One region of the Devosia sp. SL43 genome, then DNA from elsewhere that is predicted to be linked to it. Evidence: predicted binding sites of a transcription regulator. Region 1 holds the regulator's gene; each other region holds the start of a gene.
The links. The regulator PhoB, encoded in region 1, activates phosphate uptake and scavenging genes when phosphate is short. The targets are predictions, from matches to a motif close to TGTCATNNANCTGTCAT.
Positions count from the first base shown of each region.

Region 1 (6,918 bases):
CCGTGCCCGCTACGCCTTTCGATCAGGCCACCGCCCTGCCGGTCCAGATCTATCTCTGGCAGGGCAACGAAAACCGCAATTTCTTCGAACCGCGCACCGCCGCCGCGATCATGGTCCTCCTCCTCGTGATGATCCTGCTCAACGGCGTCGCCATCTATCTGCGCTCGCGCCTCGAAAAGCGCGCCTAGCTAAAGGAAGCATCAAATGGATATGGTCGCCGGCAAGATCAAAATGACCCAGCAATCAGTGAACACCGCAATGAACCCGACCGACATGCTCGAACGCCAGATTCGCCTGACTGCCCGCGATGTCACCGTGCATTACGGCGCCAAGCAGGCCTTGCATGGCATTTCGATCGACATTCCCGATCGCGCCGTCACCTCCTTCATCGGACCCTCGGGCTGCGGCAAGTCGACCTTCCTGCGCTGCATCAACCGCATGAACGACACGATCGAAGGCGCCAAGGTCGGCGGCACGATCAAGCTCGACGGCGAGGATATCTACGATCCCGCGCTCGACGTGGTCGAACTGCGCGCCCGCATCGGCATGGTCTTCCAGAAGCCCAATCCGTTCCCCAAGTCGATCTATGAAAACGTCGCCTACGGCCCCAAGATTCATGGCCTTGCGCGCTCCAAGACCGACATGGACGAGATTGTCGTCTCCTCGCTCCGCAAGGCGGGCTTGTTCGAAGAGGTCAAGGATCGCCTCAACGAGCCCGGCACCGGGCTTTCCGGCGGCCAGCAGCAGCGTCTGTGCATCGCCCGCGCCATCGCCGTCGGCCCTGAAGTCATCCTGATGGACGAGCCTTGCTCTGCCCTCGACCCCATCGCCACCGCCATCATCGAAGAGCTGATCGACGAACTGCGCGAGAACTACACCATCGTCATCGTCACCCACTCCATGCAGCAGGCCGCTCGCGTTTCGCAGAAAACGGCCTTCTTCCACCTGGGCAATTTGATCGAGGAAGGCGTCACCGAAGACATCTTCACCAACCCGGTCCACAAGCAGACCCAGGACTATATCATGGGCCGTATCGGCTAAGGGCCGGGAAGAGGAAGCTACTATGGCCAATACCGGCACCGACCACATCGTTCAGTCCTATTCCGACGAACTCACCGCCCTCGCCCAGACCATCGCCGAAATGGGTGGCCAGGTCGAAGTCGCCATCGAGAACGGCACCAAGAGCCTGCTCAAGCTCGACCGCGAGCTGGCCGACCTCACCATCATCGCCGACCAGCGCATCGACGACATGCAGCGCAGGATCGACGACATGGCCGTGTCCATGATCGCCCGACGCCAGCCCATGGCATCGGACCTGCGCGCCATCGTCACCGCCATCCATGTCGCCTCCGATCTGGAGCGCGTCGGGGATATGGCCAAGCAGCTGGCCCGCCGCTCGCTCAAACTCGAAGGCATGAGCCTGCAGCCCACCTTCTACAATGGCGTCAAGAACATGACCGCCCTGGTGCTGCGCCAGATCAAGGAAGCGCTCGACGCCTATTCCAACCGCGACTCGGCTCGCGCCATTGAAGTCTGCAACCGCGACGACGAAGTCGACGCCATGCATACCTCGCTGTTCCGCGAACTCCTCACCTACATGATGGAAGACCCGCGCAACATCACGCCCTGCACACACCTTCTGTTCTGCGCCAAGAGCCTGGAACGTATCGGCGACCACGCCACCAACATCGCCGAGCGTGCCTACTACCTGCAGACCGGCAAGCAACTGACATCAGACGTGCAGGAACTGCACCGCACCCAGATCAAGGCCTGACGTCACGCACGCCAGCCGCAACACCCACCGGGTCATTCCCGCGAAAAGCGGGAACCTCCGTTGCCTCTAAACAGAGGTCCCCGCTTTCGCGGGGATGACCTGGAGATGAAACAACGGTCGGCGTAGCCGGCCCGCACCCCGACGGGAGCCACTCCATGCCCGCCACTATCCTCGTCGTCGAAGACGAAGGCGATATCGCCATCCTGCTGCGCTACAACCTCGAAGCCGAGGGTTTCCGCGTCGTCACCGCGGAAACCGGCGACGAGGCCCAGCATGCCATCCAGGACAAGCTGCCAGACCTGATCCTGCTCGATTGGATGCTGCCCGAAATCTCCGGCATCGAACTCTGCCGCCGCCTCCGCGCCCGCGATGAAACCGCCCGCGTGCCGATCATCATGCTCACCGCCCGCGGCGAGGAAGAAGAACGCGTCCGCGGCCTCGCCACCGGCGCCGACGACTATGTCGTCAAGCCCTTCTCCGTTCCCGAGCTGATCGCCCGCATCCACGCCTTGCTGCGCCGCGCCAATCCAAACCTGGTCACCGCCGCCCTCAAGGTCGGCGATCTCGAGCTCGACCGCACTACCCACCGCGTCCGCCGCGCCAACCGCGACGTCCATCTCGGTCCCACCGAATATCGCCTGCTCGAATACCTGATGCGCCATCCCGGCCGCGTTTATTCGCGCGAGCAACTGCTCGACGGCGTCTGGGGCAACGACGTCTATGTCGACGAGCGCACCGTCGACGTCCATATCGGCCGCCTCCGCCGCGCCATCAACCGCGGCCGCGAGAGCGACCCCATCCGCACAGTCCGCGGCGCCGGCTACGCTTTCGACGAACGCTTCGCCCAGGTCGCCTGAGCAAGAGTACCCCCACCTAGCCTCCCCCTGAAAAGGGGGAGGAATCCGGCTGGTGCCTAGCCTCCAATTGTGCCGCAAACTCAATCGGTCCCTCCCCCTTTTCAGGGGGAGGCTAGGTGGGGGTATTCTTTCTTCCCCCCGTCCCCGTCCCACATAGCGTCTTGGCACACTCACCCGACTGGCCGATTGTCCTCCAGCAATCCCCTCCGAGTCGTCCCCATGTCCACCGCCTCCACCCCACGGCCCCAGCCCCTCCACCTCATCGCCGCCTTCGCCAGCGGCGGCTTGCTGACCCTGATGGTGTTCCTCAACGGCGAATCCGGCCGCACCGGCGGAGCACTGTTCTCCTCCTGGCTCGCCCACGGCACCGGCACCCTCGCTGCCATCGTCCTGTTGGCGCTGCTCTGGCGCACGCGCTCCAAAGTCGCGCCCGGCACCGCCAACCGACCACCACTCTGGGCCTATCTCGGCGGCCTGTCCGGCGCCGTGACCGTCATGCTGACCTCGACGGCAGTCAATTCCCCGCTGGCTGTCGCCGGCACGCTGGCCCTCGGCCTTGCCGGCCAGGTCGCCTTCAGCCTCGCCGCCGACACGCTAGGCCTGTTCGGCCTGCCGCGCCGCCGGCTGGATTTGCGAGACATCGGCGCCATCGCCCTGATCGGGCTGGGGAGCCTACTGATCATCCTTCTCGGTCAGGGGAGCGGCGCATGATCCTCTTCGTCTTTTACGCGGTGCTGGCCGGCGTGCTGGTCAGCCTCAGCCGCCAGCTCAACGGCCGCCTGGCCCTCTCGACCACGCCGCTTATTGCCTCGTTCTGGAACCACCTGGTCGGCTTTGCCCTGCTCACGGTGCTGGGTCTGGTTATCGGCGGCCTGATCACCGAGGGCGCCATGCAGACCCCATGGTGGGCCTTCCTCGGCGGCCCGGTCGGCGTCATATTCGTGGCATCCGGCAGCTGGCTCATCGCCCGCATCGGCGCCATCAACACCGCCCTGCTGGTCATCGGCGGCCAGATGGTGTTCGGCGTCATCTTCGACCTGCTGCGCGGCGCGCCGGTAACACTCTGGGCCAGCGCCCTCGGCGTCGTGCTGATCCTGGGCGGCGTGGCCCTCACCCAGCGGCCGCGCTGAGGTTCAAACCTCCGGCATATCCCGCAGCGGCGTGTCGTCCTCCAGCGGCACCGTCTGCCGCTCGATCATCCGGTGTACCTTGGGCAGACCCTCTCCGCGATGCAGGGCCCGCAGCGCCTCGATATTGTCCGCGTCCGCCTTGGTCCGCCGCATATTGTGCCGCACATAGTCCACCCAGGTCGGCACATGGTAGGTCTCGACCCAGATGTCGGGCCGTTCCAGATCGCGCAGCAGGCCCCATTGCCGCGCCCCGTCGCGAATGCGGATGCGCCGCCGATCCGCCATCAGCGCCAGGAATTTGAGGATATCCTCCTGCGCGATCTCATAGTCGATCATCACCATGATCGGCCCGCTGCGCGGCCGCAGATCGAGCTTCAGCACCGGCTCGTTGAACGTATTGAGCGGGTTGAGATCGCGCTGATCGAACTGTGCGAGCGGCAGTCGCAGTCCCACCACCGCGCAGGCCAGCAGCACCCATCCGGCCATGGCCAGCGCCCAGTCCGGCCCCACGGCGTCGGCGCTCAGGCCCCAGACCCAGCTCCCCGCTGCCATGCCGCCAAACGTTGCCGTCTGGTACAGCGACAGCGCCCGCCCCACGACCCAGCGCGGCGACGACAGCTGGATCGACACATTGAACAGCGACAGCGACAGCACCCAGCAGGCGCCCGCCGGCAACAGCACGAAGTGGCTGAGCACCGGATCGCGGCTGAAGCCCAACCCGACGCAACTCACCGCAAAGCCGATGCAGGCTGCCCGGACGATCACTTCATTGCTGAAGCGCTCGCGGACCCGCCCGTTGAGAAACGCCCCTCCGATGGCCCCCAGCCCGAAACAGCCCAGCAGCGTGCCATAGACCAGCGCCCCGCCGCCGACATATTCGCTCGCCACCGACGGCAGCAGCGCCAGCACCGCCACTGCGCCGAAGCCGAACAGGAAACCGCGCAGCAGCACTGTCGTCAGGTTGGGCGACAGCGACACGTAGCGGATGCCCGCCCACATGGCGCTGGCGAAATTCTCGCGCGGCAACCGGTTCGCCGGCCGCTCCGGCTTCCAGCGCGTCAGCGCCACAATCAGCGGCAGATACGACACGGCATTGACCGCAAACGCCGCCGCAGCTCCCGCCAGCGCCACGATCAGCCCGCCCACCGCCGGGCCGACGCTGCGCATCATATTGAAGCCCATCGAATTGAGCGTCACCGCCCCCGGTAGATCGCTGCGCGGCACGATATCGCCCATCGACGCCTGCCACGACGGGTTGAACAAGGCCGTCCCGCACCCGATCAGGAAGGTAAAGCCCAGCAGCAGCCACGGATTGAGCAGCCCGAATATCGCCATCGCCGCCAGCGCCAGCGACACCACCATCATGCCGACCTGCGCAATCAGCATCACCGTGCGCCGATCGAAATTGTCGGCCAGCGCCCCCGCCGCGATCGAAAATACCATGATCGGCAACGTCGTCGACGCCTGCACCAGCGCGATCATGTTGTGCGAGTCCGTCAGCGTGGTCATCATCCAGCCGGCACCCACCGACTGCACCAGTCCACCCAGGTTCGACACCAGCGTCGCCAGCCACAACAGCCGGAAAGTCTCGTGCTTGAATGGCGCCAGCACGGACGGTCGATCAGCCATCTCGCATCCCTTTGTTCGCACCGACTGTCTAGGACCGGGCCGGGCGCGATGCAAGCACACCAGGCGTGCTCATGAGTGCAAGCGCACTGGCAGAAGACGGAAATCTACAAAGGCGCCGGACTGTCATTGATAGCGCATACGAACCCTCTAGTCTGTCAGGCGACGACGATCATGGGCGCCGACAATTGACTGAAACCGATTCAGCCGTTCCCCGACCCACCGTGAGGGCTGCTCGAGCGGGTGAGGTTTTCCGCGCCTTCCTCAAACTCGGCTTGACCTCGTTCGGCGGCCCCATCGCCCATCTCGGCTACTTCCGCGACGAGCTGGTTGTTCGCCGCAAATGGATCGACGAGGCCGGCTATGCCGACCTCGTGGCGCTCTGCCAGTTCCTGCCCGGCCCGGCATCGAGCCAGGTCGGCTTCGCTCTCGGGCTGCTGCGGGCCGGGCCGGTCGGCGCCTTGGCGGCATGGACGGCTTTCACGCTCCCTTCGGCCCTGATTCTCGTGTTGTTCGCCTATGGCGCAGCTTGGTTTGGGGGGGCGATCGGCTTGGGCCTGCTGCATGGCCTGAAGATTGTTGCCGTCGCCGTTGTCGCGCAAGCGGTCTGGGGCATGGCGCGAAACCTTGCCCCTGACCGGGAGCGGGCGAGCATCTCCGTGGCCGCCTTACTGCTCGTCATCCTGCTTGCCGGCGCGATTGGGCAGGTGGCAGCCCTGATCTTGGGTGGCTTGGCCGGGCTGTGGCTGTGCCGAGGCGCTCCCGTTGCCACCGCAGGTCACCTGACATTCCCCGTATCGAAACGGGCCGGACTGATCGCCCTCGCTCTATTCGTCCTGCTGCTGGCTCTTCTCCCGGTCCTTGCCGCAACGACCGCCTCGCAGGGGGTGGCTCTCTTCGATTCCTTCTACCGGGCGGGCTCGCTCGTGTTCGGCGGCGGCCATGTGGTTCTGCCTCTGCTGGAAGCCGAGGTGGTACGCCCCGGCTGGGTGAGCACTGACGCCTTTCTGGCTGGCTATGGCGCGACGCAGGCCATGCCGGGCCCTCTGTTCACATTCGCTGCCTATCTCGGCGCGGTCATGGGGCCTGCGCCTGACGGCATTGCCGGGGCCATCATTTGCCTCATCGCCGTATTCCTGCCCGGCTTCCTGCTGCTAGTCGGCGCGCTTCCCTTCTGGGACGCTTTTCGTGCCCGCCCGGTCGCGCAGGCCGCAATGCGCGGCGCAAATGCTGCCGTCGTCGGTATTCTCGGGGCCGCGCTCTACAATCCAGTCTGGACGAGCGCAATCCTCGGCCCGTACGACTTTGCCCTCGCCTTGACCGGTTTCGTCCTGCTGACCGTCTGGAAGGCCCCGCCATGGATCGTAGTGGCGCTATTGGCCCTGGGTGGAATGGGCCTGAGCCTGCTCCACCCAGCCATGCCCTGAATCGGGGGCCGCCGATTGTAAGGAATTATGCAGCGACGCCATCTTCAGTGACAGGAAGGCTGCCCGGTCTTCCAAACAAGTAGCCCTGAGCCACATGGCATCCC
Region 1 is NZ_CP063401.1:1,348,744-1,355,661, forward strand. Features, by position in the region: gene pstA (phosphate ABC transporter permease PstA) at 1-188, shown strand, start outside; gene pstB (phosphate ABC transporter ATP-binding protein PstB) at 259-1,041, shown strand; gene phoU (phosphate signaling complex protein PhoU) at 1,064-1,774, shown strand; gene phoB (phosphate regulon transcriptional regulator PhoB) at 1,930-2,631, shown strand; gene IM737_RS06675 (DMT family transporter) at 2,851-3,342, shown strand; gene IM737_RS06680 (DMT family transporter) at 3,339-3,761, shown strand; gene IM737_RS06685 (MFS transporter) at 3,765-5,390, opposite strand; gene chrA (chromate efflux transporter) at 5,576-6,814, shown strand; gene IM737_RS06695 (putative bifunctional diguanylate cyclase/phosphodiesterase) at 6,840-6,918, opposite strand, start outside.

Region 2 (6,918 bases), 1.2 Mb from region 1:
TTTGCATCAATAGCGAGGCAATCACGGCGGCATTTTGACGGGACCGGACACGTTCACTCCGGTTTGCGCCGCCAGGGTTAACATTTGGCTAACAGTTGCGTGACCGTGATCGGCGCTCACGCCGCCAGTGGATAGCTCTGCTCGACCACATAGGGGCCGCCGCCCACCGAATCCTTGCTCGAAAACAGCACGAAGCGCCCGACCGGAAAGCTCAGCGGCTCGAACCGCCCGGCAGCGGCAATGAACTGCGCCACTTCCATCGGCCCGCCGCCACGCAGGCGCGCCAGCGACACATGCGGCACGAACTTGCGACCCTCCGGCGGCAGCCCGGCCCGCTGCAACACCCGCTCCTGCGCCGCCTGCAGGCGGGTCAACGCCTCGCTGGGCTCGACTCCGGCATAGAGCGCGCGGGGTTTGTCGCCGCCGAAGGTACCCAGGTGGGTGAGGCGCACGGAGAATCGCAGCGAGTTCGACAGCCGGTCGAGACTGTCGGCCACCTCGTCAGCAGTCTGGTGATCGACGTCACCGATGAATCTCAAGGTAATGTGATAATTCTCGGCATCGATCCAGCGCGCGCCGGTGAGCCCGCCCCGCTTCAGTGACAGGGCAAATCCCACATCGGCCGGGATTTCGAGGCCGGTGAAGAGCCGGGGCATAGGGCCCTCCTCTGTCTAGGATCAGCACGATTCGCCCTTCGACCGTAGCACAAGCGATCTTCTCGGCCAGTCGATTCGTCGCAGCGGGGCAAGATCACTTGTAAACAACTGGCACCGCATCCATATTGCCTCATCAAGTGGCAACCAATGCCCACCGGCGGTGCAAGAGACCGCATTAATTGGGAAAGGAACCGACTATGGCTGAATATGACCGTCAGACCCTCGGAGCTCGGGCCGGCTCGGCCTTGGCCATCGACGAGGGCCTTCGCAGCTACATGCTGCGCGTCTACAATTATATGGGTATCGGGCTGGTTGTGACAGGCGTTGCGGCCTACTTCGCCGCCGCCGCCGCCATCACCACCAACCCGGACGCCGCCGTTGGCCAGCTGGCCAATGGACAGCTCGTGACCCAGTGGGGCGCATTGCTGTTCGCAAGCCCGCTGCAGTGGGTTGTGATGCTCGCGCCGCTCGCCTTCATCCTGGTGCTGAGCTTCGGCATCAACAAGCTCTCCGTGCCGGCCGCTCAGGCCACGTTCTGGGCGTTCTCGGCCGTCATGGGCCTGTCGCTGAGCTCGATCTTCCTGGTCTATACCGACGCTTCGATCGCCAAGGTGTTCTTCATCACCGCCGCGACGTTCGGTGCCATGAGCCTCTACGGCTACACCACCAAGCGTGACCTGACCCAGATGGGCAGCTTCCTGATGATGGGCCTGATCGGCCTGATCATCGCCTCGCTGGTCAATATCTTCATGCAGTCGTCCATGCTCGAATTCGCCATCTCGGCGGTCGGCGTGCTGATCTTCGTGGGCCTGACCGCCTACGATACGCAGAAGATCAAGGAAGGCTACTCGGAGTCCTACGGCGCCGATGTACTGGCCAAGGGCGCCATCATGGGCGCGCTGAACCTCTACCTCGACTTCATCAACCTGTTCCTGATGCTGCTCCGCCTGTTCGGCAACCGCGAGTAAGCACCAGAGCGCTTGATCCTGGTATCAAGCAATTTGGTTGGACGATATCTCGGACCGCAGCCTACAAAGGCTGCGGTCCTTTTCATTGTGCCCGAGCATCATGTCCGACGTTATTCTGCGCGCCTTCGCCTGGAGCGACATTCCCGCCATCACGGCCATCTACCGGCACTATGTCGATAACACCGCCATCACCTTCGATACTGAAGCGCCGGGCGAGCCCGCCATGGCGGAAAAATTCGGGCACCTGGTGGCACTGGGCCACCCGCTGATCGTGGCCGAACAGGACGGCCAGGTGCGGGGCTATGCCTATGCCAGCTTCTACCGGCCGCGCGCCGCCTACCGTTTCACCTGCGAAGATTCGATCTACCTGCACCCCGACGCCACCGGGAAAGGTCTCGGCCGCATCATGCTCACCGAACTCATCGCCCGGTCCAAGGCCTTCGGCTTCAAGCAGATGATTGGCGTCATCACAGCCGATACGAAAAACTCCATCGCCATCCACGAGAAATTCGGCTTTCGCTATGTCGGCAAGTACGAGGCCGTCGGCTACAAGTTCGACCGCTGGCACGACATCGTGCACCTGCAGCTGACGCTGTAGCCGTGGCTGTCCTGACCCTGATGGTCGGTTTGCCAGGATCGGGTAAGACCACGCGTGCCAAGGCACTAGCCGAAACGACCAAAGCCCTGCGGCTGACCCCCGACGAATGGCAGACGCGACTGTTCGACGACGACATGCATCACCCGGACCATGATCGCCGGCATGAAGAGATCGAAGCCATCATGTGGGAGATTGCCGCCTACACGCTCTCCCGAGGCGGCGATGTCGTCTTGGATTTCGGACTTTGGACCCGTGAGGAGCGGCGGCAGTTTGCGGCCAGGGCGGCCTCGCTTGGTGCCATGTGCAAAGTCGACTTCGTGGCCGTCCCGCTCGAAGAGCTTGAACATCGCATTTCCGACCGGAACCAGCTGGTCGGAAGCCACTTCGCCATCCCTGTCGCAATCCTGCGGGATTGGGCGAAGTTGTTCGAGGCACCAGACGCAGAAGAGCTTGCAGGGCGGTTCGGCTAGAAGCTCGATTCATCCGCTGCCCTGGAGCGTCTTGCTCATCGGGTAGCCCGCTTCCGGCGTGCCGCCATCCTCGTCGATCCAGCCGATGCCACGATAGAAGTCCCGTGCCGTCGCGGTGCTGTCGAGCCTGCCGCGCACAACACCGCCCGCAACCATCGCGGCCTCCAGAGCGACCATGAGCGCTTTGCTTATGCCACGGAAGCGATGATCCGGATGCACATAATTCAACGTGACCTTGTCGCCGTTGATGCCACCGACGGCAACCACCACGCTCTCGCATTCCGCCACTATCAAGGTCACATCCGGACGCACCAGGAGTTGCCGAAAGGTCTCGACAGACTGGTTGTTGACCCAGCGCAACACCGTCGCCGGGTCGTCGCCGTGGTCCGGCCTGCATAGCTCGATGATGGAGTCCGCGCGTATCTCGTTCATCACGACGCAATCGTCGTGCTCAGCCAGCCGGATTGTCAGCTGCGGAAGCGGATGCATTCGTCGATGGCCTCGAGCGCCTCGTCCGAACCCTCGAGGCTGATATCGCCGAGTTGCTGACCGTCCAGGCTGATCTGCACGCTCTCACCATTGCGCATGGCCGACACCAGGCCCTGTGTCAGAATCGAGCCCTCCGCCTCGCGCATATAGGCAAAGGTATCGCTGCTGCCGGGCTCGAGCTCGATGGGCAAATCGAAGGTCTCTGCCCCGATCGTGAATGTCAGGTAGGTCAGCGGCTGCTTCTTGTTGAAGCTGGCCCCCGCCGCAGGCGTGAACAGCAGGTAAAGTTCGCCGAAATTGCTGAGCCCACCTTGTGGATCGCCGCATTCCAGGCTGAGCCAACCCTCTTGCTCGCTACCACCGCCGGCGGCAAATGTGCCCATGTTGTAGTCAGTACCCCAAGGCGCAGCCAGGGCGGGCACCGCCAGCGTGAGGCCAGCTAGCACGCTTATCGCCAACCTGATCATCCAACCACCGCCAGTTGTGGATCAAGCACCCGCAGCACGAGGCCGAGCTCATGCCCGCGCTTGAGGATACGGCCCTGCTGGTTGGTCACCGCGTATTGCCCCTGCCGATTGCGCAGGCGCGGCGTCTTCTCGATGATGAATAGCGGGCGTTCCGAGACACGCGCATAGATCGAGAACACGGCACGGTCGCGCAGGAAGTCCATCGCATAGTCACGCCACTCCCCCTGGCCCACCTTGCGGCCATAGACATTGAGGATCAGCGCCAGTTCCTTGCGGTCGAACGCCACAATGGCCGGGATCTTGGATGGAAAATTTGTTACCGGCTCGCTGGCATGCACCAGCGAGAGGGAAATGGTCTTGTTATCAGGCGTGCGACCCTGCACCGTTCCGATAGTCTCCGTGTCAACGCATTGTCATGATTGCGGCATTCGCCCGCGGATGCAAGACCAAGCCGATGCCCAAGTAAAATTCCCCATTCCGGTCACAATTTGTCCCTGAACGCGCCAGATTGACGCATCAGGGTGTGGTCATTGCCTCCAGTGGCTGGCGCCAGGGCTGACCGAGCCCCCAAACCTTGAAGTCCCGGTGCCAGCCGCCCTTATTTTTAGTTGACCAGTCAGTACTGTCCCGTCCTTGCCCCAAAGGACGGGACTTTTCTTTGTGCGCTGCGTTTGATCAGGGCTCGAACGAAGCAGCGCCCAGAATCGGGCCGGGCATGCCGTTGCGTTCCTGCTGCACGATCACGGCGATGCCGGTGCTGTTGTCTGATAGCACTTCGGGAATGGGCAGCTTGAGATTTGCGCCGGTAGCGCCCTCCCACATGCCCAGCACCTGCCGGTTGGTCACCACCTGGGTATAGACCATCGACTTGCCGGCATTGTCGCCCTTGTCGATCGTCACATCGGCCCGATCGAGATAGGTCACCATCCACACCACCGCATCGTCGAGCGAGGTATTGGGCGGGATGGCGATCTTGAGCATGTCGCCATAGCGCGAAATATCGACGGCCAGCGGCAGGCTGGCCCCATCGAGCGCCGCATGCACCTCGCCGCGACGCGATCCCACGACACCCTTGGCGCCATTGACCACCATCTGCGGCGTATAGATACGCGACGTACCCCAGCTCTCGTTATAGGCGCGCTGGCGATCGGAAAAATCGGCGTCGCCGAATGTATCTTCCCAGCCCACATAATCCCAATAGTCGACGTGATAGGCCAGGGCGATCACATCGCCTTCCTCGGCAAGACTGGTCAGTAGCGCATCGGCCGGCGGGCAGGAGGCACAGCCCTGGCTGGTGAACAGTTCCACCACAGCCTTGGGCCGTGCGCGCATGTTTTCGGCGCTGGCCGGATGGACCAGGGCAACGAGCGTGACGATGCCAAGGACGGTGCCAAAGAGGGGTCTAAGCGTCATGGGCACGGTTGTAAGCCGGGGCGACAGAGCCCCGCCAGTCAAAAGAGGGTGAGAGGCGGAGAATCTCGCGAAGCTTCAGAGTCTCCGCCAGCGCTCGACCGTGATGGCGTAGAGCGTCGCATCGAACTCATCGTCACCATCCCGAAGCCTCGCCTCGTGAAGGCAACTCATGCCAAGCCGCTGCATGACCGCGATGCTGCGGTGATTGGGCGTATCGGCCATCGCGACGATGCGGTCTCGACCGAGGACCTCGAAGCCATAATCCATCCAGGCGCGGCCCGCCTCGGTGGCATAGCCCTGGCCCCAATAGGCGGGAATCAGTCGCCAACCGACCTGCAGGTCATCGGGATACCACTGCTGTTCCACGCCGAGACCAGCGGCACCCAGGAAGACGCCATCGCTCCGGCGCTCAACCGCCACCATACCCTCGCCGCCGCGGGCACCGGCATTGGCACGGCCCATCGTGGCTTCCGTCCGTTCGGCACTCCACACCCCACCAAGAAACTTCATCACCTCGGGATCGGCACAAATCCTCTGGTAGAGCGGCACGTCATCGCGGCGGAACATGCGCAGGATCAGGCGGTCGGTGGTGAGGATGGTTTCGCCGGTCCAGATGTCTGCCATGTCATTCACTCACAGGGTCATGTAGTCAGGCGCCCCAAACAAAAAAGTGGCGGCCCGAAGGCCGCCATTGCAACTCAATTCGATGCCCCTACGCCGCGACGAGACTGCGCAGCACAAAGTGCAGAATGCCGCCATGCTTGTAGTAGTCGAGCTCGTTGGCCGTATCGATGCGGCACAGCGTTTCGATGCTGACCACGGAGCCATCGGCCCGGGTGATCTTGACCGTGACCTTGGCGCGCGGCGCGATTTCGGTGACGCCTTCGATATCGATGGTTTCCGACCCGTCGAGCCCTAGCGTCTGCCAGCTCTCGCCATCGGCAAACTGCAGCGGGATCACACCCATGCCGACCAGGTTCGACCGGTGGATGCGCTCGAAGCTCTGGGCAATGACGGCGCGCACGCCGAGCAGGTTGGTGCCCTTGGCGGCCCAGTCACGCGACGAGCCGGTGCCATATTCCTTGCCGGCGAAGATCACCAGCGGCGTGCCGGCTGCCTGATAGGCCATTGCAGCATCGTAGATCGCCATCTGCGAACCGTCGGGTCCCTTGGTATAGCCACCCTCTACACCTGGGAGCATCTGGTTCTTGATGCGGATATTGGCGAAGGTGCCGCGCATCATCACCTCGTGGTTGCCACGACGGGCGCCGTAAGAGTTGAAGTCGCGCGGCGCGACCTGACGCTCCTCGAGATACTTGCCGGCCGGTGTGCTCGCCTTGAACGAGCCGGCTGGCGAAATATGGTCCGTCGTAATGGAATCGAGGAACAGTGCCAGCACCTTGGCCCCAGCGACATTGGTCACCGGCTTGGGCTCCATCGACATGCCTTCGAAATAGGGCGGGTTCTGCACATAGGTCGAGCTGGCATTCCAGCCATAGGTCTCGCCACCTTCGATGGCGATGTTCTGCCAATGCGTGTCGCCCTTGAATACATCGGAATAGCGGCCCTGGAACATTTCCTTGGTCACGTGCTTGCGCACGATCTCTGCGATCTCGTGGTTGGTCGGCCAGATATCCCTGAGATAGACCGGCTGCCCATTGCTGCCGACACCCAGGGGCTCGGTGGTGATGTCGATCCTGACCGAACCGGCCAGCGCGTAAGCCACCACCAGCGGCGGCGAGGCGAGGAAGTTCGCCTTGACGTCCGGATTGATGCGGCCTTCGAAATTGCGGTTGCCCGACAGAACCGACGTCGCGACCAGATCGCCAGCCTGAACAGCCTTGGAGATTTCAGCCG
Region 2 is NZ_CP063401.1:2,592,681-2,599,598, forward strand. Features, by position in the region: gene thpR (RNA 2',3'-cyclic phosphodiesterase) at 117-656, opposite strand; gene IM737_RS12715 (Bax inhibitor-1/YccA family protein) at 854-1,624, shown strand; gene IM737_RS12720 (GNAT family N-acetyltransferase) at 1,725-2,222, shown strand; gene IM737_RS12725 (AAA family ATPase) at 2,225-2,692, shown strand; gene IM737_RS12730 (GNAT family N-acetyltransferase) at 2,702-3,181, opposite strand; gene IM737_RS12735 (DUF1176 domain-containing protein) at 3,160-3,627, opposite strand; gene IM737_RS12740 (DUF2794 domain-containing protein) at 3,645-3,989, opposite strand; gene IM737_RS12745 (DUF1223 domain-containing protein) at 4,324-5,061, opposite strand; gene IM737_RS12750 (GNAT family N-acetyltransferase) at 5,137-5,685, opposite strand; gene acnA (aconitate hydratase AcnA) at 5,774-6,918, opposite strand, start outside.
Region 2: IM737_RS12740 (DUF2794 domain-containing protein) is a predicted target of PhoB. The motif match lies at 4,049-4,065, and genes of this name have one in related genera.

Region 3 (6,918 bases), 510 kb from region 1:
CAAGTTCCCCGCCAACGTCATCCTCGAAGTCACCGAGGCCGACCCGGTGCAGAAAGGCCAGAGCGTTTCCAGCCAGTTTAAGCCGGCTATCCTTTCGAACGGCCTCAGGGTCCTGGTGCCCCCCTTCATCGCTGTGGGCGAACGCATCGTCGTCGATACGACCGAGGCCACCTACATGCGCCGGGCCGACTAATCATGGCACGCTCAGCAATCCTCAATGTCATGGTCAACGCCGCCATCAAGGCCGGCAAGTCGCTGACCAAGGACTTCTCCGAAGTCGAGAACCTGCAGGTTTCCCGCAAGGGCCCGGCCGATTTCGTGTCCAAGGCCGATCTCCGGGCAGAGCAGATCGTCTATGACGAACTGCTCAAGGCCCGCCCGACCTACGCCTTCCTGATGGAAGAAGGCGGCGAGGTCGCCGGCACCGACGGCCAGCACCGCTGGCTGATCGATCCGCTCGACGGCACCACCAACTTCCTCCACTCGATCCCGCTCTTCGCGGTCGCGATTGCCCTGGAGCGCGCCAACGAGATCGTCGCCTCTGTCATCTACAATCCGGTGATGGACGAGCTCTACACTGCCGAAAAGGGCGGCGGCACCTGGCTCAACGATCGCAAGCGCCTGCGTGTCGCCGGCCGCAAGTCGCTGGCTGATGCCGTGATCTGCACGGGCATCAAGACCCAGGGCACAGCCAACGACGCGCTGCAACTGCGCCAGCTGGCCCATATCAACCCCGCCGTTGCCGGCATCCGTCGCTCGGGCTCCATCTCGGTGGACATGGCCTGGCTGGCCTCGGGTCGCTACGACGCCATTTGGGAAGCCGGCCTTGCCCCCTGGGACGTGGCGCCGGGCCTGTTGATGGTCAAGGAAGCCGGTGGCTTCGTGTCCGATTATGCCGGCAGTCCGGGCTCGGTTTGGAATGGCCAAGTTGTCGCCGGCAACGAAAGCATCCAGGCCGCCCTGCTCAAGCAGTTGCGCTCGATCCAGTAGGTATTTGACTCTTTGCCCCCGCCCGGAGAGGCTGGGGCATGGGCCATCTCTACGACATCTTCGTTGGAACGATCTTTATCGCCGGCACCGTGGCGCTGTCGCTTGCCGTCTACCTGACGGCGCGTTGGTTCACGCGCAAGGCGCCGCCGGATCGCCACCCGGAAATGGCTGGCGCCATGGTCATGCGCATCGGCGCCCTGCACGGGTTGATCCTCGCCCTCGTCTTCGCCCAGGAAATGGCCGGATATCAGCGCCTCGAAACGCATACGGCGACCGAGGCCAGCGCCATCGCCGATGTCTATAACGACGCGGCGCGCTACGACCCGGTGGCACTGATGCCGCTGCAGCAGACCATGGTGTCCTACACGCGGGAAATCATCGAGTCCGAATGGCCATCGCTCGGCCGCGATGAAGGGCTCAGCGCCGAAGCCTGGCTGCAATGGGAGCGGGCCTATGCCATGGCGCTGGACCTGGAACCCGCGAATGCGCGCCAGACCAGCCTGCGCGACCACATGATCGCCCAGCTCCATGCCATCGCAACCGCCCGCAATCTGCGGGACGCCGATGGCAGTGGGTCAGTCTTCGTTTTGTTCTGGTTCGCCGCCCTGTCAGGAGTCGTGCTGATCGCCCTGGGCTACTACAGCCATCGCCCCGAGCCGCACAACCTGGTGCTGATGAGCCTGTTCAGCGCCTATACCGGCGTCATCCTGTTCCTGATCTACGGCTTTTCCAACCCCTATGCAGCGCCAGCGGCGCTGTCGCCGGCACCGATGGAGCGGCTATACGAGCAGATCTCGGCGCCGTCTCAGTAAGCGGGCTCAGGCCGGTTCAACTGCTGTCGAATGCGGGCTGTTCTCAAACACACGCAGCTCCTCGAACCAATTCATGTCCTCGAAACTGCAGAAAGCTGGGGCGCGCAGTTCGATGACAGGCGCACGACGCCGAATGTCGGCAAAGGCCTGATCGAGCGTGGCCTTCCAGCCCGGTAGCGCCGCATCGTCGAGCCAGTCGATGACATAGGCCATGGTGATGTGGAACTGGTAGCTGTCATGGTCGGGATGGCGATAGCCGAACGCCTCGGCAAAGCCATTGCGCCAATCAGCCATGGCATAGCGGTCTTCGTCCGTAACGCCGTCGACGATCAAGCCTGTCGGCACCACAGCGGTAACCTCGACATTGAACGGCCTGCGTGGCGCGAACAGCTCTAGGCGCTTGGCGAACAGTTCGGTCATCTCGGCGATCGGCGTATCGCCAGCCACGTCCGCCGGCCAATAGGGCATGTTGCGGCGGCCCTCGATAATGCCCTGGAACAGGGTCATGTGGTAGCTCTCGATCGGTGTGAAGGCGAGCTTGCCGGCATCGGGCATGGCCCGGAAGCGGTCGCGGACGTCCGCGAGCACGCTCTGTGTTTCGGAGCCTTCCACCAGATGACAGACCACGGTATTGCCCGGCTCAGGCTGGAAGACACCAGACCGGTCATAGCGGGTGCCCAGATGCCGCGGCGGCAAAGCATGCGCTGTTTGGCCATAGTGGGCGGCGAGTTCGTCCAGATTCAGAGGCATCAGCAAATATCCGGGTTGTGATCGGCCAACCGCATAGTGCTGCAAGACGAAGCTTCCATGACGCTTGGCCACTCGTTAACCTTTGTCATTGTCACGCCTAACTGCGCTGACTAGTCTGCGCACTGTGATTTGCGCGTATGGGCAAGGTTTCAGGCAAGATGACGCAAGGCTACGATCCCTACCACCTGGCCAGCCCGACCGTTTATCTCGTCAAGATCCTGATATTCCTCGTGCTGGTGGCGCTGGTTGCCGCCATTCTCGGCACCCAGATTCTCACATTCTTCTGGGCCAACCCCTTCATAAACTCGCTGATCTTCTTTGCCCTGTTCGTCGGCATCTTCCTCAGTTTCCGCCAGGTCATCCGCCTGTTTCCCGAAGTGAAATGGGTTAATTCTCTGCAGGACGGCAGCACCACCAATGTGCGCCCGCCCATCCTGCTCGCCCCGGTTGCCGGCATCCTGCGCGAGCGGATCGGCGAGGCGGTGATCACCCCGTCCTCGATGCGCTCCATCCTCGATTCGGTGGGTAACCGCCTCGACGAAGCCAAGGACACCTCGCGCTACCTTACAGGCCTCCTGGTGTTCCTCGGCCTCATGGGCACGTTCTACGGCCTGCTCGAAACCGTCACCTCGGTGGCCGGTGTCATCAACGCCCTCGATGTCAGCAACGGCGATTCCGCCTCCCAGTTTGCCAGTCTGCGCGAGGGCCTGTCCGCCCCGCTTGGCGGCATGGGCACGGCGTTTTCATCCTCGCTATTCGGCCTCGCCGGCTCGCTGGTGCTGGGCTTTCTCGACCTGCAGACCAGCCAGGCGCAAAACGCCTTCTATACCGATCTCGAAGACTGGATGACCTCGATGACCGAGCTCGACCATCCGGTCACCGCCATGCAGGCCAATGCCGGCGGGCCGGAAATGCAGGCCATGTTCGACAAGCTCGGAAGCTCGATGCAGAACCAGAATTCGAGCCAGAACGCCATCCGCGCCATGGCCGAGCTGGCACGCGGCATCGACGGTCTGGTCAAGCATATGCGCACCGAGCAGGATGACCTGCGCAAGCATATCGACGAGCAGGGCGAGACCAACCGCAAGCTGCGGGAGCTGATCGACGCCGTGCTGACCCAATCCGACACCGATCGGCGGAACTAGCCCATGCCGGGAGCCCGTTCCCGCCGGCGCGTCGAGGCCAATTACTGGCCCGGCTTCGTCGACGCCCTGTCGAGCCTGCTGCTCGTCATCATCTTCATGCTGTCCCTGTTCATGCTGACCCAGTTCTTCTTGGGCCAGGAACTGGAAGGCCGCGACACCGCCCTCGCCCGCCTCAACAGCCAGATCGCCGAGCTGACCGACCTGCTGCAGCTCGAACGCGCCAACGCGGACGACCTGAACACCCAGATCGCCACGCTGACGGCGACATTGGGCTCCGCCCAGGCTGACAATGCCAATCTCAACACGCAGCTGGCCGGCATCGGTGCTGGTATCGACGGCAAGGACGAAACCATCGCCGGCCTCCAGGACGATCTGCTGTCGGCGCAGGAATTGTCCGACGAGGCCAATGCACAAGTGGCCCTGCTCAACCAGCAGCTGGCCGCTCTTCGCACCCAGATCGGCGCGCTGGAGGCCGCGCTCGAAGCCTCGGAAACTCGCGACACCGAATCCCGCACCCAGATCGCCGACCTCGGTCGCCGCCTCAACCTGGCGCTGGCCCAGCGCGTGCAGGACCTGACCCGTTATCGCTCCGACTTCTTCGGCCGCCTGCGCGAAATCCTCGAAGGCCGCGCCGATGTCCGCGTCGTCGGCGACCGCTTCGTGTTCCAGTCCGAAGTGTTGTTCGAGCCCGGCCAGGCCGACGTCCAGTCCGAAGGTCTGCCCGATCTAGACGCCCTGGCCGACGCCATCCTGCAGCTCGAAACCGAGATTCCACCTGACATCAACTGGGTGCTGCGCATCGACGGCCACACCGATAGCCGCCCGATCAGCAATGCCCGCTTCCCCTCGAACTGGGAACTGTCAGCCGCCCGCGCCATCTCGGTGGCGCAGTATCTGGTGACGCGCGGCGTATCGCCCAACCGGCTGGTCGCCGCAGGGTTCGGCGAATTTACGCCGCTCGATCCGGGTGAGACGGATGAGGCCTATCGGCGGAACAGGCGCATCGAGTTCAAGCTGACCGAGGGTTAGCGCCACGCCCTCGTGGTTCGAGGCGCTAAAGAAGCGCACCTCACCATGAGGGCTGTCGTTGGCTCGGTGTCCCAGTAGTCCTCATGGTGAGGTGCGAGCTCTTGCGAGCCTCGAACCACGAGGGCGTGGCTCTCAGCCCGCCACGTCATCCAGCCGGAACTGCAACCGGGCCAGCTCCGCGTAGCGCCCGCCCTTGGCCACCAGCTCGTCATGCGTGCCCTGATCGATGATATGCCCGGCATCGAGCACCAGTATCTTGTCGGCGTCGCGGATCGTGGCAAGGCGATGTGCGATGACCAGCGTAGTGCGGCCCTGCATCAGATGTTCAAGCGCCGTCTGCACCAGCCGCTCGCTCTGCGCGTCGAGGGCACTGGTAGCCTCGTCCAGCAACAGGATCGGCGCGTTCTTGAGGATGGCGCGGGCAATGGCGAGGCGCTGCTTCTGCCCGCCCGACAGCATGACGCCACGCTCGCCGACCATCGACTGATAGCCCATCGGCAGGTCCGTGACGAAGTCATGCACCAGCGCAGCCTTGGCCGCCGCTTCGACCTCGGCATCGCTGGCTTCGGGTTTGCCGAAGCGGATGTTGTCGGCCACCGTGCCGGCAAAGATCGTCGGCTCCTGCTCCACATAGGCGAAGCGCTGGCGCAGATCGCGTAGCCGGACCTTGCGCAGGTCGACGCCGTCGACCAGGATTGCCCCGGACCCGACATCGTAGAAACGCTGCAACAGCGACAGCGTCGTCGACTTGCCCGAGCCCGAGGCCCCCACCAGAGCCACCGTTTCACCCGAGCCAACGGTAAAATTGAGATCGGTCAGCACCAGCTCGTGCCCACCGGTCTGATAGCCAAAATTGACATGCTCGAACGTCACCGTGCCCAAAGCCGGCACCGGCAGGGCAACCGGATTGACCGGATCCTTGATGGCCGGTTCGGTATCGAGAATTTCGGTCAGCCGTTCGGTCGCGCCCGAAATGGTGGCCAGCATGCCCATGACTTCGCTGACATTGGTCAGTGCGCCCGACGCCATCAGCGCATAGACGAGGAACTGCGCCAGCTGACCCGCCGTGACCGTACCCTCGAACACCGAGCGGGCGCCCCACCAGATGAGGAAGACAACGGCAGCCGTGCCGAGGAAAATGACCATGCCAACCAGCACGGCGCGAGCCCCGAGCCGCTTGACCTCGGCACGATAGCTGTCCTGGCTGCGCTCGTCATAGATGGCCGACTGTACCGGCTCCTGCGTGAACGCTTTGACGGTTCGCGTCGCGCCCAGCATCTCCGTCGCCATGGCCGAAAGATCGGCCAGCGCATCCTGGGTGCGGCGGGACATGCCACGCAGCCGACGAGAGAACGCGATGATCGGGAACAGCAAGGCTGGCGCCGCAATAACCACAGCCAGTGTCAGCACCGGGCTGGTGAGGAACATCATCACCAGCGCACCGATGATGGTGACGATGGAGCGCAGGGCCAGCGAGAAACTCGAACCGACCGCAGCCCGGATCACGCCCACGTCGCCATTGAGCCGACTGGTGAGCTCGCCCACCCGGTTGGTATCGAAATAGCGGGCGTCGAGCCCCAGCAAATGGGCAAAGACGGCCTGCCGCAGATCGGCCAGCACTTTTTCGCCGATGATCGAGATGAAATAGAAGCGCGCGCCGCTGGCCACGCCCATGATCAGCGCGATTCCGACGATCAGCCAGCCATAGCGCGTGACGTTTTCAAGGTTCTTGGTGAGGAAGCCTTCATCGATCGCCCCGCCCAGCACCGCCGGGATCGCCAGCGACGACGTCGCCGACACCAGCAGAAACAGCACCGTCAGCGCCAGTCGCACCGGATAGCGCAGCACAAACGGCATCAGGCGCCGCAGCGGCTGCAGCTTGCGCGGCGTGATGACGTCCTTGGGCACAATCTTGTCTGGATCGGCCTGAACCGGGACCGCCTGGTCTGTCATCGATCGGTTACGCCATTCTGGTCGAGGTCCGCCCGGAAGCCCCGGGCGCGCTGAGGCACCGATATAGGCACTGCACCCGGTACGGGCAACAGCTTTGTCCGGCAGCAAATTGCCGCGGCACGCCCTTGCAGATCGGTCAGGCTTTCTGTATGAAGCCGCCAACACGAAGTTCTAGATGGCTCTCCGGGCGCTCAGGCGCCCGTTTGATTTGAGGCGACTGCGATGAAGGCTGATATCCA
Region 3 is NZ_CP063401.1:1,856,002-1,862,919, forward strand. Features, by position in the region: gene efp (elongation factor P) at 1-193, shown strand, start outside; gene IM737_RS09130 (inositol monophosphatase family protein) at 196-990, shown strand; gene IM737_RS09135 (bestrophin-like domain) at 1,029-1,802, shown strand; gene IM737_RS09140 (DUF1868 domain-containing protein) at 1,809-2,552, opposite strand; gene IM737_RS09145 (flagellar motor protein MotA) at 2,690-3,697, shown strand; gene IM737_RS09150 (peptidoglycan -binding protein) at 3,701-4,726, shown strand; gene IM737_RS09155 (ABC transporter transmembrane domain-containing protein) at 4,859-6,679, opposite strand; gene rpmE (50S ribosomal protein L31) at 6,902-6,918, shown strand, end outside.
Region 3: IM737_RS09140 (DUF1868 domain-containing protein) is a predicted target of PhoB. The motif match lies at 2,599-2,615, and genes of this name have one in related genera.